2 regions of the Dyella koreensis genome follow, and region 1 is predicted to be linked to the other one. Evidence: riboswitches for the same ligand, from Rfam matches in the RefSeq annotation. Region 1 holds a riboswitch; the other holds the start of a gene.

Region 1 (8,461 bases):
GCGCCCGGCGTCATCAACTACCCGCTGAAAAAGCTCGGGCTTTGCGCAAGCGTCACCTCTGCGCGCTACACCACCACGACCGAGGTCTATCCCGACAGCCCCAAGGCCACTCCCGAGCAGTGCAATGCCGCGCAGGCGGCCGCGGTGTGCGCGGCGATCGATTTCGCGCTGGCGCATGTGGCCACGTCAGCGTGACGTTGATGCGTGCGTGATGGCTCAGGCGCTGCCAAGGGTGAACGTATGACGATCTACATAGCATTGCTGCGCGCCGTCAATGTCGGCGGCACCGGCAAACTGCCTATGGCTGAGTTGAAAGCCATGTGCGAAGAGGTGGGCTTCGAAGAGGTGCGCACCTATATCGCCAGCGGCAATGTGGTGTTTCGCAGCCGGAAATCGGCAGCTCAGCTCAAGGCGGCGCTGGAGAAGCGTTTGGCGCTGTACGCCGGCAAGCCAGTGGGTGTGGCGATACGCACCGCAGCGGAAATGGCCGAGGTGGGTAAAGCCAATCCGTTTCCAGAAGCCCCAGGCAATCGCACCGTAGCCATCTTTCTGGACGAGCCACCGCCGGCCGATACGCTGAAAACTGTCACCCACCAGAACGGTGAGAAGATCCGCCTCGGCAAGCGCGAAGTCTATGTCTACTACGGCGACGGCATGGCCGATTCCAAGCTGAAGATCGGCGCGGCCAAGAACGGCACGGCGCGCAATATGAATACCGTGCTGAAGCTGGCGGAGATGGCGGCGGCGTATTGAAGCGATGGGCTCGACCAATAAGGCGGGTTCATGGGTGCGGGCTCAGTGGGTAGATCCGGTGTGGTTCCTGATTCCAAAAGCCACGCCGCGCTTTGCAATGAAGGCCGCGAGCGCGATCATGCCATTCCCACTTCCCGTAGCGCCCCCATGAACCCATCCGACGACGATTTCGATACCGAGCATGCCTTTGATGATGAAGAGGATGGCGATGATTCGGTAGAAGCCCGCGTCTGGCAGCTGCTGCTGATCAACCCGGGCGACGAGGAAACGGCTTTGCAGCAGTTCGCGGCTTACCGCGATGCGGTGGGGCATGCCGATGAGGAGGAGGTCGAGCCGATCCGGGTGATCGCCCAGGTGATCGATTGGCGTTCGGGTTTCCAGGTGGAGGCCGACGATACGCGGACGCTGGTGCAGGCGATCGATGAGCTGGCGTCGCGCTGGAATCTGTCGGTGGAGTGGGATGGCGATCCGGACGATGACGACTTTCACGCCGATGTCGATGCGGCATCGCTGTTCGCCACGGCGTATGACAGCCTGACCCCTTATGGCTACACCTTATGGGCCTGGGAAACCGACGAAGACACTTATGCCGGCTGGATGACGCTGACGCGCGATAACGAGCCTTTGCGCGAGCTGGCTACGTTGTTGGATATCCAGGTGCGACTGGGTAGCGAAGTCACTTGAAGCAGCAGCGCGGGTGTCCATCTAAGCCAGGCTTTTGAACGCCGCCGCCAGCGTTCCCAGCGCCGCGCGCGAGCGGCGATCATGCAGCGCGCTGTACAACACCACTTCATGCGTGGGCAGCTCCGGCAGGGAAAGGCTCGCACCCACGTCGACGGTATGCGGTGGCGCGCTACGACGGGGCAGCACGGCGATGGCGAGTCCGGCTGCCGCGGCGGCGCCCACCATCGCTGCGCCTTTGCCGATAAAGACTTCCGTCCACGGAATGCCAGCCAGGTCGAGTGTGCGCACGGCCGCGTTGCGGATGCTGCAGGAGGCTCCCTGAGTGGATAGCGGCAAGGGCTGGCCGGTGCGCGGTTGCCAGTCGGCGGCGGCGATCCAGGCGAAGGTTTCGTCGTACAGCTTGTCGCCGTTGCGGCGCTTGTCGCCCGGTTGCAGCACGAGTGCGGCATCCAGCTTGCCTTCGTCATAGGCGTCGGCGATTTCGACGGAACCGGCGGCGCGCAGTTCGATCAGCAGGTTCGGGTCGTGGTCGCTCATGCGGCGCAGCATGCCGGGCAGTTCGGCGCTGACCAGTTGATGGCTGATACCGATCACCAGCCGGCGTTGCTCGACTTCGAACGAGGCGATGGCGCGCTCGTGGGCGCCGATCAGTTCGCGTGCGGCCTCCAGGAATGCGGCACCTTCGGCGGAGAGGCGCACTTGACGCGGCGTGCGTTCGAGCAGGCGCCGGCCGAGCTGCTGTTCCAGCCGGCGCAGTTTGAGGCTCACGGCGGACTGGGTGCTGTCGAGCGCCTGCGCCGCGCGCGTGAAGCTCTGCAGTTCCGCCGTCAGTACAAAGGCCTTGATGGCATCGAGATCGAGCGTCTTCATGGGGACGGGAGCCATATGGTTTTGTAATGACTGAAAGTCGCGCTGGCCGGTACAACCGCCGCATCATAGCGAACTACGCTGTTCGCACTTTGGCGGAGCGGGAACAGCTTATGCAGCGGTATCGAATGGCTTTGGCGTTGTTGGGTCTGGCGTGGGCGGCGGGTATGGCGCATGCCGCTTCGGAGATGCCTGTGCCCAGTGCGCTGGTCGGCGCCTGGACGCTGGAGCGGGTCGACAATGTCTATCCGGATGGCCGGCGGGTGGAGCTGTACGGGCCGCATCCGCAAGGCTTGTGGATCATCGATGCGCAAGGGCGTTACATGATGCAGATGGTGCGTGCCCAGCGTAGCGGCTTTGCCGCCGGTGACAAATCGAAGGGCACGCCGGAGGAATATCGCGCGGCGTCGCTGGACAGCAATGCGCACTTCGGCCGCATCAGTGCGGATGACCACACGATGCATACACACATCGAGCAGGCTTCGTTCCCGAACTGGAACGGCAAGGATGGCAACTCGGCGTACACGCTCAAAGGCGATGAACTCAGCTATGTCGTCGCCAAGCCTTCCAGCGGCGCTAGTGAAGGCGCGCATGGCGAGGTGGTGTGGCGGCGGTTGCCGTAGGCGGGCATCGCTGACTGGAAAGGCCAGCATCATGGGCGACCTGCCCGATGGTGCTGGCCTTCATGCCTATTCAAGCCGAGATCAGCCGCCTCGCAGCCTGAGTACGAGATGCAAGGTGGATTCCTTCTGGATGTTGTAGTCGATCAACGTTCTTCCGTCTTCCAGTTGCTTGCCGGCGAAGATCAGCCGCTGCTGGTCCGGCGGTATGCCTTCCTTGTCCTGGATCTTTGCTTTGACGTTCTCAATGGAGTCGGAGGGTTCGACTTCGAGCGTGATGGTCTTGCCGGTCAAGGTTTTGACGTACTCCTGCATTGCCGCTGCGGCAGGTGCGAACACGGCGCCGCCGACGATCACCAGGCTCAGCAGCCATGCGGACAGGCGTGTCCGGTGTTTGGATTCGGTTTTCATAGGGATTCCTTGCAGAGTGGAGGGCGTGGTCGCGCTACTGGATGACGGCCAGTCCGCTGGGTTCGGCGCCTGGCGCGCCTTGCGCGGTGTTGCCGAAGTCGCTCAGCGTGGTGCGCGCGCCTGTGGCGGGGTTGACCAGGAACACCGTGCCGTTGCCGCCAGTGCCCGCCAGGCTGTCGGATACGCCGAGGCCGCCGTAGTTGGCCAGCCAGGTCACACCGCTTGGGCTGGCGCCGATGGTGCCTTGAGTGGCGTTGCCGAAGTCGCTCACTAAAGTGCGATAGCCGGTTGTCGCGTTGACCTCTACCAGCGCGCCCGCGCCCCCCGTACCTGCTTCATCGACCAGTACGTAGACCTGATTCGATGGAGAAACCGCGATACCGACCGGCGTGCTCAATGGATTCGGATCGACCCACCCTTCACTGCTATCGCCGAAGTCGCTGATCACGGTGCGGGTCTTTCCCAGCGGGTCGACGCTGAAGAGTGCGCCATGTTGATTGGTGCCGGCGCTGCCGTCGGCCACCAGTACCGTGCGGCCGAGACCCAGCAGGCCGCCATACAGCGCCATGCTGTCGGGGTAGGTGCCCTGTGGGCCGTTGCCGTCGCCGAAATCGATGAGGACGGTGCGATGGCCGTTGGTGTCCACGGAGAACAGCGCGCCCTGTCCGTTGGTGCCGGCATAGGGGTCGCATACCAGCACGCCGCTCCAGCTCAGCAGGCCTGGTGGTACGGCCAGTACGCTCACTGGGTAGATACCGAGTGGACCTTGCAGGCCGTTGCCGAAATCGCTGAATAGCGTCCGCTGTCCGGTGGATGGATCGATGCGGTAGAGCGCGCCGCGCTCGTCGGTACCGCCGCTGCCGTCCGTCACCAGTACGCTGCCGGGAATCAGGCCCAGCAGCTGCCCGGGCAGCCAGGCGACGCCGTTGGGATCGACGCCGGTTACGCCTTGTGATGTGTTGCTGAAGTCGCTGAAGACGATGCGTTGGCCATTGCTCTGGTTGACTGTGAATAGCGAGCCCAGATGCTGGGTGCCGGCTGTCTGGTCTACCGCCAACAGCGTTCCCGGTGGTAGCGAACTCGCCAGCGCGCTACCTGCGAAAGTACCTGCGCAAAGCAGGCACGACAAAAGTCGACGTTTCATCGTTGTGTCCTGTGGCTGAGAGTGGAGTAGCGAAACTTCAAAAGCTCTCAAACTGACGCACGATCCGCGCCGGATTCGCACCACGTCTCTGGACACAGACGTACCGCACCGGGCCGCCGGGTGGCCTGATGGGGTGCCCGCATGAGCGAGTCAATGATTTCTTGTTCCGGCAACGGCGAGCCGGCCGCCTCCATGTCGGCGGCTCGCCATCGTCCTTCTACGCCCCCGATGGCGCCGCGGCGTCAACAGCCGATGAAAATGCGCGCCGGCTTCTTTGTTCTGGGATGTACGCGGAAAGAAATCGTGAGGCGCGCGGCGATGTCACGGGCTGGCAACAAAACGCTTGATCGTGTGCTGCGCGATCACGCTGTCAATCGCTGCTTCACGTGCGCGGCAAAACGCTCCGCCGCGTCCGGACGTACTTCGAGATGCAGGAAGGGTTCGATCATCTCCAGTTCCATCAGCAGAAACTTGCCGCCCACCACCACGCCATCCACGCGCGCGTAGGCGACCTTGGCGTGGCCGAGTGCGGCGGTGGCGGCGAGGGCGCGTTGTGCGCTGGCGATCAGTGCGGCATCGGGTTCGATCAGCTCGGCGGTGCCGCCGAAATCCGATTGCACGCGATAGTCGCCGGCCGCCGGCCGCTTGATCACGGCATGGCTGAATTCGCCGCCGAAGAACAGTAGCGACCATTCGCCGTCGTTGACGACTTCGTGCAGGAAGGGTTGCACCAGGTAGTCGAACGCCAGCGGGAGTTGCGCAATGGCTTGCTGGAAGCTTGCTTCGCCGACCGTGCCGCGCGCGGTGTGCCAGGCGGTGCCGCTCACCGTGGGTTTCACCACTACCTCTTCCCCGTGTCGCGCGGAGAGGGCTTGCGGCAGGTCTTTCGCGGGCACGATCTGGGTGGGAATGATGTCGATACCCTGCGCGGCCAGGTCGAGCAGGTAGCGCTTGTCGCTGTTCCAGCGCACCAGCGGCTTGTCGTTGATGGTGGGAATCGGCAGGCGGTCCAGCCAGCGGGTGAAGGCGGCGTAGTGCTTGAAGTAGTCCCAGGTCGAGCGCAGCAGTACGGCGTCGTAGGCGGCCCAGTCCACGGCGGGATCGTTCCACACGCAGGCGGTGGGTTCGATGTCGAGCTGGCGCAGGGTGGCGGCGAGATGGGCGTCGTCCGGATGGATGCCGGGAACCAGGTCGGACGTGGCGATCGCGAGGCGAAGGGGGATAGTTGCGGACATGCTGAAACCTCCAATGATGGAGGGCGCCCTTGTCTGGATGGATCCAGGCTGAGCGTGGCGGAACCAGTCCGTCGCAGCACCCCTCAGCCCGATAGATAACTAGTCTCCCCGAGCGGCACCCCGGCCGTCAACGCGGCGCATGCCGTTTGCCGGTATGCGGATCACGTCCTTGCTTTTGAACGGGCGATTTCCCAAGCTGTGCCACAGCGGGGAAGCCATGGAGGCTGGCCCGGTTATCGCGGATGTGAGCATGCCACTGCCGAAGATCGAGCTGGCTCTCGCTGGTGCGTTCCTGGCACTGCAGGTGCTGGTTGTAGCGCTGTTTCCGCAAAACGATATGACGCTGTCCTACCCCTTCATGATCGCCGCACCATTGCTGGCGACCCTGGTGATGCTGCGGCGCTGCCTGCTCGATGGGTTTGCGCTCTACAAGGGGTGGATCCTGGTGGCGGCGAGCATGCTGCTGTGGACGCTCGGCATGGCGATGAGTGCGGCGTCCGAGCTGGTGCTCGACCGGCATAACCTCACGCCGGGGGCGATCATGCTGGTCTATATCCAGTACGGCGTGCCGATTACCTATGCGGCTTCCGGCGCCAACGAAGAACGCCAGTCGAAAATCGTTCGCGCGGTCGATGCGGCGATGGCCGTTTCGCTTGGCTATCTGTTCTATGTGTATGTGTTCTCGCTGACCACCTTGCAGGGCGCGGCGGATGCCGACCATGCGCGGCAGGTAGTGTGGATGTTCGATCTCGAGAATCTGTTTCTCGCGTTCTGCTGCGTCCTGCGCTACCTGGCGGCGAAGGGGCATCGCGAGAGCCGGCTGTTCGGCCTGCTGGCGATCTATACCGTGGCCTATTTGTTTGCCGCGGTGTACTTCAATCATGTGCTGGCCCTGCAAGCGCCGCAGGTCGGTGGTTATCGCACGCTGTGGGTGATCGAGATGCCGTTTCTGTTGCTGGCGGCACTGGGATGGCGCTGCGTGATTCCGCCAGTGCTGCACAGTCCGCGTCTGGCGCGGATCGTTCATAGCGGCAGTCCGCTCATGCTGGCGCTGGCCGTGCTGCTGACTTCGCTGTTTCTGCTGCGCCAACATTTCTATCTCGGCGTGGCGGGTGTGGTGGTGGCCCTGGTGGGTTATGGCCTGCGCAGCACGCTGATGCAGGCCCGGCATATCGCATCGGAAGATGCCCTGCGCCATGACCGCGCCGCGCTGGAAAGCCTGGCCTGGGAAGACGCCCTGACCGGCACCCTGAATCGCCGGGGCTTCGATCATGCCTTGCAGCGAGAGTACGCTCGGGCGCAGCGCACTGGACAGCCGCTTGGTCTGTTGATGATCGACATCGACTACTTCAAGTTGGTCAATGATCGCTATGGCCATCTTGTCGGTGATCGTTGTCTGCGGGAGCTGGCCGGCGAGTTGCGCAAGCTGTGCCAGCGTTCGACCGATCTGTTGGCGCGCTATGGTGGCGAAGAGTTCGCATTGCTGTTGCCGGACACCGATCTGGCCGGCGCGACCGCTATGGCGGTCAAGGTTCGCGAGACCATCCGCGGCATGGCGATCGTCAATGCCGACAGTCCCTTCGGCATTGTCACGACCAGTGTCGGTCTGGCCGTCTATCCGATGAGCGGCGACCAGGTCGCGACCGATCTGGTGGCGCGTGCCGATGAGGCACTGTACGAGGCCAAGCGCAGCGGTCGCGATCGCATCGCCTATGCGCCGCCGCTTGAGCCGGCGCGGGATGCGCCGGCTTAGGGGCTGCTCTAAATCTCTGCGCCGGGAAGCGTTGAGGGCTGTTCTTTATGGTCGCGACAATCGTTGAGTTATCGCGACCTGGCCGCTTATGCAGCGGGCATGTCGGACGCCTGCCGGCGCCCGAGTTACTTTCTCTTTGCTGACCCAACCCCCCGAGGGGGCCTAGAGAGAAAGTAACCAAAGAGAAATGGTCTAGAAGAGCGCGGCGTACTTCGTAGCCGCACTCCTTCCAGTGTCAGACGTTGGGATGTTTTTGCCTTTGCTCGTGCCCCCTCCCCTGCTCGCAGGGGAGGGTTGGGGAGGGGTGAGTACTTGGGAAGGCGTATCGGGAGAGGTTGTCGCAAGGGCTTACCCCCTCCCGGCCTCCCCCTGCGAGCAGGGGGAGGAGAAAAGCATGTGCGGGTCTGACGACGCCAACCAGTTCCACAGCAGAGCGGAACAAGAAGCGAAGCTATCCCGATGTCTGGCACTGGACGATGCGCAGCTACAGAGCCCACCACCTGCTCTCAGGCCATTTCTCTTTGGTTACTTTCTCTCTAGGCCCCCTCGGGGGTTGGGCCAACAAAGAGAAAGTGACCCGGCTCGCGGTAGCGAGGCGGAACGCCCGCTGCGTAAGCGGCCAGGTCGCGATAGCCCAACATCAAAGTAGGAAGCCGCGAACCAAAGACTTACACCCGAGCAGCGCACCCTGTTCCATACAGAATCAAAGATAGTGAGCAGACTTCCAGCGTGGCACCCCACTACTCAAGTTCATCCGGCGCCTGCACGGTATATCCCTGTGCCTTGAGCTTGCCGACGAGGCCGTCCGGCGACAGCACCTGTTCCATCGGCAGCAGCGCGAACGTCTGCGCGTTGCGTGAGAGTGCGAACTGCGCGGTTGTGAGCCAGGCGCCTTCCATGCGCTCAGGCAGATCGTGCAGGCCGAGTTGCTGGGCGAAATCGGCGTTGGCGACGGGCACGATGCAGGAGTCGTAGCGGCTGCCCGGCGCCAGTT
Region 2 (8,461 bases), on a different contig from region 1:
TGGAGGAGATGCCGATGATCGCCATCGCCAGCTTCACCTTCAGCACCGACGCATTCACATGCGACAGCCACTCCGGCTGATCGGGATGGTTCTCCAGGCCCAGGCGCGACACGAAGGTTTCGTAGCCGCCGACGATCACCATCACCAGCAGGTTGGAGATCATCACCACGTCGATCAGGCCGAGCACGATCAACATGATCTCCTGCTCGCCCAGGCTCGGCGCCTCGTGGATCAGGTGCCACAGCTCCTTGCCGAACAGAAAGACGTAGACGCATTGCGCCACGATCAGGCCGAGGTATAGCGGCAACTGCAGCCAGCGCGAGCTGAAGATGAGAAACGGCAGCGGGCCGAGGCGGGGGTTGTTCGAGGGTTGCATAGACTTCGATGCGGGGAGAGATCGGCCAGCCTAGCGGCTCCGCAAGAAATTACGCAAGACGAATCAACCCGTATTCTGTAGGCCCTGCGATACGCCGTTCACACAGGCCACCAGCGCCCGCAGCAAGGCATCGTCCTCGCTGCCGGACGCGCGCCAGCGCTGCAGCAGATCCACTTGCAGCAGGCTCATCGGGTCGATGTAGGGGTTGCGCAAGCGGATCGACACGGCCAGCTTCGGCGTGTCGCGCAGCAATTCGTCGCTGCCCTTCAGACGCAGCAGCCAGCGGCTGGTGAGTTCGAACTCGTCGCGGATCAGGCCGAAGAAGGGTTCATGCAGCGGCCCGGCTAGGCGCGAAAATACCTCCGCGATAGCGAGGTCGCTCTTGGCCAGCACCATCTCCACGTCGTCGAGCATGTTGGCGAAGAAGGGCCAGTCGCGCGCCATCTCGATCAGCGCGGCCTCGCCGAATTCGGCGGCGCCACGTTCCAGCGCGGTGCCCAGGCCGTACCAGCCGGTGATGATGGAACGGCATTGGGTCCAGGCGAACACCCAGGGAATCGCGCGCAGATCCTCCACCCCGCGCATGCTGCGGCGGCGCGACGGGCGCGAGCCGAGCGTCATGCGTTCGATCACGTCGATAGGCGTGGCGGAACGGAAGTAGTCGATGAATCCGTCACGCTCCACAAAGGCGCGATAGGTCTGGCGGCTGATGGATGACAGCGTGGCCATGCGTTCGCGCCAGAGCGCTTCGCGCTGCTCCACCTCGCGTGGCCGCAGGCTGGCGCGCAGCACCGCGCCCACGGTCTGTTCCAGATTGCGCAACGCCAGTGCGCGGATGCCGTACTTGCGATGGATCACCTCGCCCTGCTCCGTCACGCGCAGCACGCCCGCCACCGAGCCGCGCGGCGAGGACATCAGCGCCGGCGCGATACGTGCGCCACCGCGGCTGGCGGAACCGCCGCGGCCGTGGAAGAAAGACAGGCGCACGCCAGCCTCGCCCGCAACTTCCAGTAATTCCACCTGCGCACGCTGCAGGCCCCAGCGCGACGCCAGGGTGCCACCGTCCTTGCCACTGTCGGAGTAACCGAGCATCACCCACTGGCGGCCACCGCGCGAATCGAGATGCGCGCGATAGACAGGGTCGCCGAACAAGGCGCGCAACGTCGCTGGCGCGTTCGCCAGGTCGTCGACGGTTTCGAATAGCGGCGCGATATCGAGCGGTACGCCGCCGTCTGCAATAAGTCCGCCGTGTCGTGCCAGCGCCAGCACCGCCAGCACATCCGCTGCCGAACGCGCCATGCTGATGATGTACAGCCCCAGGGCTTCGGCGCCGTAGCGCTTTCGTGCGTCATGCAATGTGGCGAAAACCGCCTTCAACGCCTGCGCGCCAGCGTCGTCGCTCGCCCCAAAAGCGCGCTCGCCACCAGCATAGGCATGCAGTCGCTCGATGCGCGCCGCCGGACTCAGCGAAACCCAATCGGCGTCACCCGTCAGCGCCGCCAGGGCGTCGTCGTGCACACGCGAATCCTGCCGCACATCCAGCCGCGCCATATGGAAGCCGAACGTACGCACGCGCCAGATCAGGCGTTGCACGGCGTAAGCGCCCGCATGCAGGCCGCGATGGTCGAACAGGCTGTCAGCGATCAGCTGCAGGTCGCCGATCAGTTCCTGGGTAGAGGTATAGCCCTCCGGATGATCGTCATCATGGGTGGCCTGCAGACGCGCGCCGACCATGGTGAGGAAACTGCGGTAAGGCATGTCGGCGTGGCGCGGCCGCACCTGCGCCGCCGCTTCGGGAAAGCGCTCGCGGTAGTCGGCCAGGCGCTGCGCCAGCCCCCGGTCCACGGCGACCCGCCCCTCGGTCTGGCTGAGCAAACGCGCCAGGCCGGCGATGTCGGCGGCGTAGTGTTCCAGCACGTGCGCACGCTGCGTGCCCAGGCTGGCGGCGATGGTGTCGGCGCCCACGTTCGGGTTGCCGTCCATATCGCCACCTACCCAGGTGGCGAAGGCGAGCAGGCGCGGCAGCGCCACCGCCACGCCGTAGACCTCCTGCAAGGCATCGGCCAGCGACTCGTACAGCGCGGGCACGATGCGGTAGATCGGGTTGGCCAGATAGAAGCCGACGTGATGGTGCTCGTCCTGCACGCTGGGGCGGATCGGCGACGCCTCCGCCGTCTGCCAGCCCGAAGACAGCGCCATGAAGATGCGGTCGTCGTCTTCCTTGCGTTCCTGCGGTGTGCGGCTGGGATCGAAGTTGTCGATCAGCGCGCGCACGATCGCCTGCTCTTTCTCCAGCAGCGAGCGGCGCATCGCCTCGGTGGGATGCGCGGTGAACACCGGCTCCACGCGCAGCCGCGCCAGCCATTCCAGCAACTCGGCCGCGCCTACGCCCTGCTCTTTCAGTCGCGTCAGCACATCCAGCAGCGATTCCGGCTGCGGTGCGCCTTCGGTACGTTGGTAATCGCGGCGGCGGCGGATGCGGTGCACGCGCTCGGCGATATTGACGGCCTGGAAGTAGGTGGCGAAGGCGCGCGCCAGTGCTTCGGCACGCTGCGTGTCCTGCCCGGTCAGCAAGCTCGCCAGCAAGGTGAGCGGCGCGCCTTCGTGGCGGCGCGCGATGGCGGCGGTGCGGATACGTTCGACTTCATCAAAGAAATCCGGCGAGACCTGTTCGGCCAGCATGTTGCCGACCAGGGTGCCGAGGCGGCGTACGTCTTCGCGGAGTGGGGCGTCGTGCGGGGCGAACTCAGGACTGCGTTGCTGGCTCATCGATGCCACGGATTGGATGTCTGGACGGCCAAGACTACTCCAAGATTTCCGTCTTTTGTGCGCCGCCGCAAAGGCTTGTTGTCCCTGTAGGAGCGCACCCTGTGCGCGAACCACGGCTGCGCCGCTACCCCGGTCGCCCACAGGGTGGGCTCCTACAAATGAGAACGGGGCGCCTGGCGCCCCGTTCTTGAACTGGCCGACCGATCGACTCAGCGCACGGTCTTACCAGCATCACCCGCCGGCTTCGCCTGCTTCACGTAACGCTCCAGCCACTCATTCGACTCGGCCAGCATTTCCATGATCGATTCGCGCGCGCGGTAGGCGTGCGCCTCGTTCGGCAGCATCACCAGCCGGGCGGTGCCGCCCAGCCCCTTGATCGCCGCATACAGGCGCTCGCTCTGGATCGGGAAGGTGCCGGAGTTGTTGTCCTGCTCGCCGTGGATCATCAACAGCGCGTCCTTGATGTGGTCGGCGTAGTTGAACGGCGACATGGTGTTGTACACCTCCTCCGCCTGCCAGTAGTTGCGCTCTTCGGACTGGAAGCCGAACGGTGTGAGTGTGCGGTTGTAGGCGCCGCTGCGCGCGATGCCGGCCTTGAACAGCCGTGTATGCGCGAGCAGGTTGGCGGTCATGAAGGCGCCGTAGGAATGGCCGCCCACGGCGATGCGGTTACGGTCGGCCACGCCGCGACGCACGACCTCGTCCACCGCCGCTTCGGCACTCGCCACCAGCTGCGGGATGTAGGTGTCGTTCGGCTCCTTGCTGCCCTCGCCCACAATCGGCACCGCGAAGTTGTCCAGCACGGTGTAGCCCATCGCCAGGAACACCTGCGGCCCCCAGAAGCCGATGCGGTTGAAGCGGTATGGCGAATCGGTGACCTGGCTGGCCGCCTCGGCCGATTTGAACTCGGTGGGGTAGGCCCACATCAGCATCGGGCGCGGGCCATCTTTTTTCGGGTCGTACTTGGGCGGCAGGTAGAGCGTGGCGGTGAGTTCCACGCCGTCCTTGCGCTTGTAGCGGATCTGTTCCTTCTTCACACCTTTGAGCTGCGGCGTGGGGTGCGGGAAGTGCGTAAGCGCGCGCAGCGGCGAACCCTTGGCACTGCCATCGCGAACGAAGAAGTTGGTCGGCTCATCGGGCGACTCGCGTGAGGTCAGCAGGCCCTGTCCTTCCGAATCCAGCACGGCCTGCGGCGCTTCGTAATACGGCGCCTGCGAATGGAACAGACGCGCGGCCTGCCCATCGCGCAGGTCAACCTTGTCCACAAAGGGACGATTGCCCTCCGGCGATGCGCCTTCGCCAAGCCGGAAGATGCTTTCGCCATCGGCCGCGATCAGCAGGCGCGATTCACCATGCTCATCCCTGACGGTGATCGGCTTGCCGGGATTCTTGTAGCGGTCCTCCGAAGAACCTTCGCGAACCAGCTTGGGAGCCTGTTCCGGGTGATCCGGTGCCACGCGCCACTCTTTCACCTGGCGCGTCTTCCACCAGAACTCGCTGATCAGGGCCAGATTGCCGTTGCCCCAATACGTGCCCTGGTAGCGGGTGGCCAGCTTCGCCAGGGTGACGGGCGCATGGTCGAACGGCGCCGTCTGCATCAGCACGGCGTCGCGGATATCGGCTTTGCGTGCAGGGTCGCCGCCGTCCTGGGCCTCGGCCCATACCAGGGTGGCGGGCGCATCGCTGCGCCATTCGATATCGCGCACGCCGGTACGCACGGCATCGTTGCCGGTGGGCAGGCCTTCGATCAGCGGCTGGCTGGCGATCTCTTTGACCAGCTTGCCGTTGAGATCGAGCACTTCGATGTGGCGGGGAAATTCGGTGACCGGCACCAGATAGGAGAACGGACGCTCCACACGCTGACGCAGCAGATAACGGCCATCCGGCGACGCGTCGACGGACAGCGTCAGTGCCGACTCACCCACGCGGGTTACCTTGCCTTGCAGGTCGACGAGAGCCGATTGCGAACGCAGGTAATGTTCGAACACGCGTGCGTCGTCTTCGTTGCGCAGCATGTCCTGATACGTGCGGATGGCCTTCACGCCCTGCCCGGCCTGTGTTTCCTGCACGTTCGGCCCGGAGGGAATGGCATTGGATACCGGCGCTGCGCCCTGCCCCTCTGCACGCAGCTGCACCAGCAGCTGCTGGCTGTCGGGCATCCAGGCATAACCGCGGCTGGCCACCGTGTTCAATGGGAGGTCAGTGAGCCGGCGCGCGCTGCGCGCCGCCACGTCCACCAGCCACAGTTCATTGCTGCCCGACTTGGCATCGACTTGATTGAAAGCGAGGTAGCGCTGATCCGGCGACCAGCTGGAGCTGGCGATGGACAGCGGCTGCGGCAGGCCCTGCAGGTGGATCTCCTTGCCGCTGGCGATCTCCATCAGCCACAGGTCGCTGCCGAACAGGAAGCGGCTTTCCGCATAGGTGCGCGGATTAATGCGCAAGCCGGCCAGCTTCAATTCTGGCTGGGCCACCACATCGATGCCGGGCAGCGCTGGCGCTTGCGTCAGCGCGAGCAGATCGCGATGCGGGCTGATCGACAGCTGCGGCGGGCGGGGTGCGTCCACCAGCGCTTGCAGCGGCTTGGGCGGCAATTGATAGCCGCCGGCTGGCGCAGCCGCGACAGCCACCGGTGCTGCCTGCGAATACACCGCCGTCGAGTGCATCGCCAGCGGCAGCGCCGCGAGCAGGAGACCGGCAAGAGCGAGGCGTGAAAGGGATCTATCCATGTCGAGTCAGCACCGTAGCCGAAGGAATTTGCGACCATAACGGCGCCGCGGGCGCCAGACCCTAGGCCATCAGTCATGTGCCTCGGTGCCGGCCGTCAAACGCCGACCCGGAGAACCCGGAGGGGACTGACGCTATAATCTGCGGCTCTCGCCGAGGGGCGCTGCGACCGTGGATGGTTTAGCCACGGCCAGGCTCGGCGGATAGCCTTTGTAACGGCGCCCGGTCAACGATGCGACATACCTCGTCGCGATCACCGGAGATACGCCATGAACGCAGTCACCAAAGATTCCGCCACGCAGGACTTCAAGGTCCGCGACATCTCCCTCGCCGAGCTCGGCCGCCGCCGTATCCGCATGGCGGAAGAGGAAATGCCGGGCCTGATGCAGATCCGCGCCCGCTACGCCAAGGAGCAGCCGCTGAAGGGCGTGCGCCTGTCCGGCTCGCTGCACGTCACCAAGGAAACCGCTGTGCTGGCCGAGACGCTGCGCGCGCTGGGCGCCTCGGTGCGCTGGGCCTCGTGCAACATCTTCTCCACCCAGGACGACGTGGCCGCCGCGCTGGCCGCCGGCGACCTGCCGGTGTTCGCCTGGAAGGGCGAGTCGCTGGAGGAGTACTGGGACTGCACGCTCGACATGCTGACCCACCCGGGTGAGCTCGGTCCGCAGCTGATCGTGGACGACGGTGGCGACGCCACCCTGCTGATCCACAAGGGCCTGGAACTCGAGAACGGCGATAACTGGGTCAACACCCCCAGCGGCAACCACGAAGAGCAGGTGATCAAGGATCTGCTCAAGCGCGTGCTGAAGGAGCGCCCGGGCTTCTGGAAGAAGGTTGCGGCCGAGTGGAAGGGCGTCTCCGAAGAGACCACCACCGGCGTGCACCGCCTCTATCAGCTGGCCGAGGCCGGCAAGCTGCTGGTGCCGGCGATCAACGTCAATGACTCGGTCACCAAGAGCAAGTTCGACAACTTGTACGGCTGCCGCGAGTCGCTGGCCGACGGCATCAAGCGCGCCACCGACCTGATGGTGGCCGGCAAGGTCGCCGTGGTCTGCGGCTATGGCGATGTGGGCAAGGGTTGCGCGCACTCGCTGAAGGGCTTCGGCGCGCGCGTGATCGTGACCGAGATCGACCCGATCAACGCCCTGCAGGCGGCGATGGAAGGCTTCCAGGTCACCACCATCGAAGACACCCTCGGCATCGGCGACATCTACGTCACCACTACCGGCAACAAGGACATCATCACGCTGGAGCACATGGCGGCGATGAAGAACAACGCGCTGGTGTGCAACATCGGCCACTTCGACAACGAGATCCAGATCGACCGCCTCAACGGCGCCAAGGACGTCACCCGCGAGAACATCAAGCCGCAGGTGGATCGCTACACCTTCGCCAAGACTGGCCACAGTATCTACATGCTGGCCGAGGGTCGCCTGGTGAACCTGGGTTGCGCGCACGGTCACCCGAGCTTCGTCATGTCCAACAGCTTCTCCAACCAGACGCTGGCCCAGCTCGACCTGTGGGCGAACAAGGACAAGTACGAGAAGACCGTGTATCGCCTGCCGAAGAAGCTGGACGAGGAAGTCGCCCGCCTGCATCTTGAGCAGATCGGCGTGAAGCTGACCAAGCTGACGCCGGAACAGGCTGCGTATATCGGTGTGCCGGTGGAAGGTCCGTACAAGCCGGATCATTACCGCTACTGATCGGCTGCTGTCAGGGCATGCAGCAAAATGAAGCGCGCGGCGTCAGCCGCGCGCTTTTTTGTGGCGCGAGAACATCGCCAGACAATCCTCAACTTAGCCATGACGCGCCATGCCGCGTGTTCTTGCGCCGTGAACTTGCCTGATCCGCACACCGAAACGCAGTGCTAGCATCGCCGCACAAACGATGACGCCCTGACGTTTCGTTGGATAACCGGATGGTGCCTATGGGGGAGCTCCGTCAATATCGAATGCCGGCGATCGTGCTTGGCCGTGGCGCCACAGCGCTGGGCATTCTGCGCAGCCTGCATATCGCAGGCATTCCCGCTTATGTCGCCTGCCCCGCCGATGATCTGACCACCCATTCGCGCTGGTTCCATCCCACGCCAGGGTCGCCGCCCTGGGATGGCTCGCTAGGGTCGCGGGGTTACGAAGCTCTGCGCGACATCCCACTCGAACACGCGGTGTTGATTCCGGGCGCCGACGACGCCGCGCTATGGCTGACTGGCCTGCCGCAAAGCGATCTCGGCGCGCGCTTTTCACTGAGCACCAGCTCGCGCGAAACCCAGGAAATCCTGCAGGACAAGGCGCGCTTCTCCGCCCATCTCGACACGCTGGGTATTCCCAAGCCGCGCACGTATCGCATCGACACGATCGCCGATATCGAGGCGATTCCGCTCGAATCGCTGGATCGCGTCTTCATCAAGCCGGTGAACTCGCAGCAGTTCAGCGAAGTCACCGGCGTCAAGGGTGTCTGGGTCAAGCGCCGTGAAGATCTTCGCGAGAACTGGCAGCGCTTGCACGCACAGGGCTTCACGCTGATGGCGCAGGAGTATGTGCCAGGCACACCCGCCGATCATTTTTTTGTCGATGGTTTCCGCGATCGCGA

The links. A riboswitch is a leader RNA that binds a small molecule or an ion and turns the genes downstream of it on or off. The one in region 1 is predicted to bind S-adenosylhomocysteine.
Region 2: another riboswitch for S-adenosylhomocysteine. It lies ahead of ahcY (adenosylhomocysteinase); the one in region 1 lies ahead of ISS97_RS15090 (ATP-grasp domain-containing protein).

What each region holds. Positions count from the first base shown of each region.
Region 1 covers NZ_JADIKD010000011.1:683,256-691,716, reverse strand. The annotation lists gene ISS97_RS15125 (M14 family metallopeptidase) at 1-195, shown strand, start outside; gene ISS97_RS15120 (DUF1697 domain-containing protein) at 241-753, shown strand; gene ISS97_RS15115 (DUF6630 family protein) at 901-1,437, shown strand; gene ISS97_RS15110 (LysR family transcriptional regulator) at 1,459-2,307, opposite strand; gene ISS97_RS15105 (lipocalin-like domain-containing protein) at 2,418-2,927, shown strand; gene ISS97_RS15100 (ubiquitin family protein) at 3,009-3,335, opposite strand; gene ISS97_RS15095 (NHL repeat-containing protein) at 3,370-4,479, opposite strand; gene ISS97_RS15090 (ATP-grasp domain-containing protein) at 4,842-5,714, opposite strand; S-adenosyl-L-homocysteine riboswitch at 5,729-5,805, opposite strand; gene ISS97_RS15085 (GGDEF domain-containing protein) at 5,965-7,467, shown strand; gene ISS97_RS15080 (TraB/GumN family protein) at 8,208-8,461, opposite strand, start outside.
Region 2 covers NZ_JADIKD010000008.1:130,866-139,326, reverse strand. The annotation lists gene ISS97_RS06350 (TIGR00645 family protein) at 1-376, opposite strand, end outside; gene ppc (phosphoenolpyruvate carboxylase) at 440-3,145, opposite strand; gene ISS97_RS06340 (S9 family peptidase) at 3,355-5,874, opposite strand; S-adenosyl-L-homocysteine riboswitch at 6,022-6,103, shown strand; gene ahcY (adenosylhomocysteinase) at 6,142-7,575, shown strand; gene ISS97_RS06330 (carboxylate--amine ligase) at 7,800-8,461, shown strand, end outside.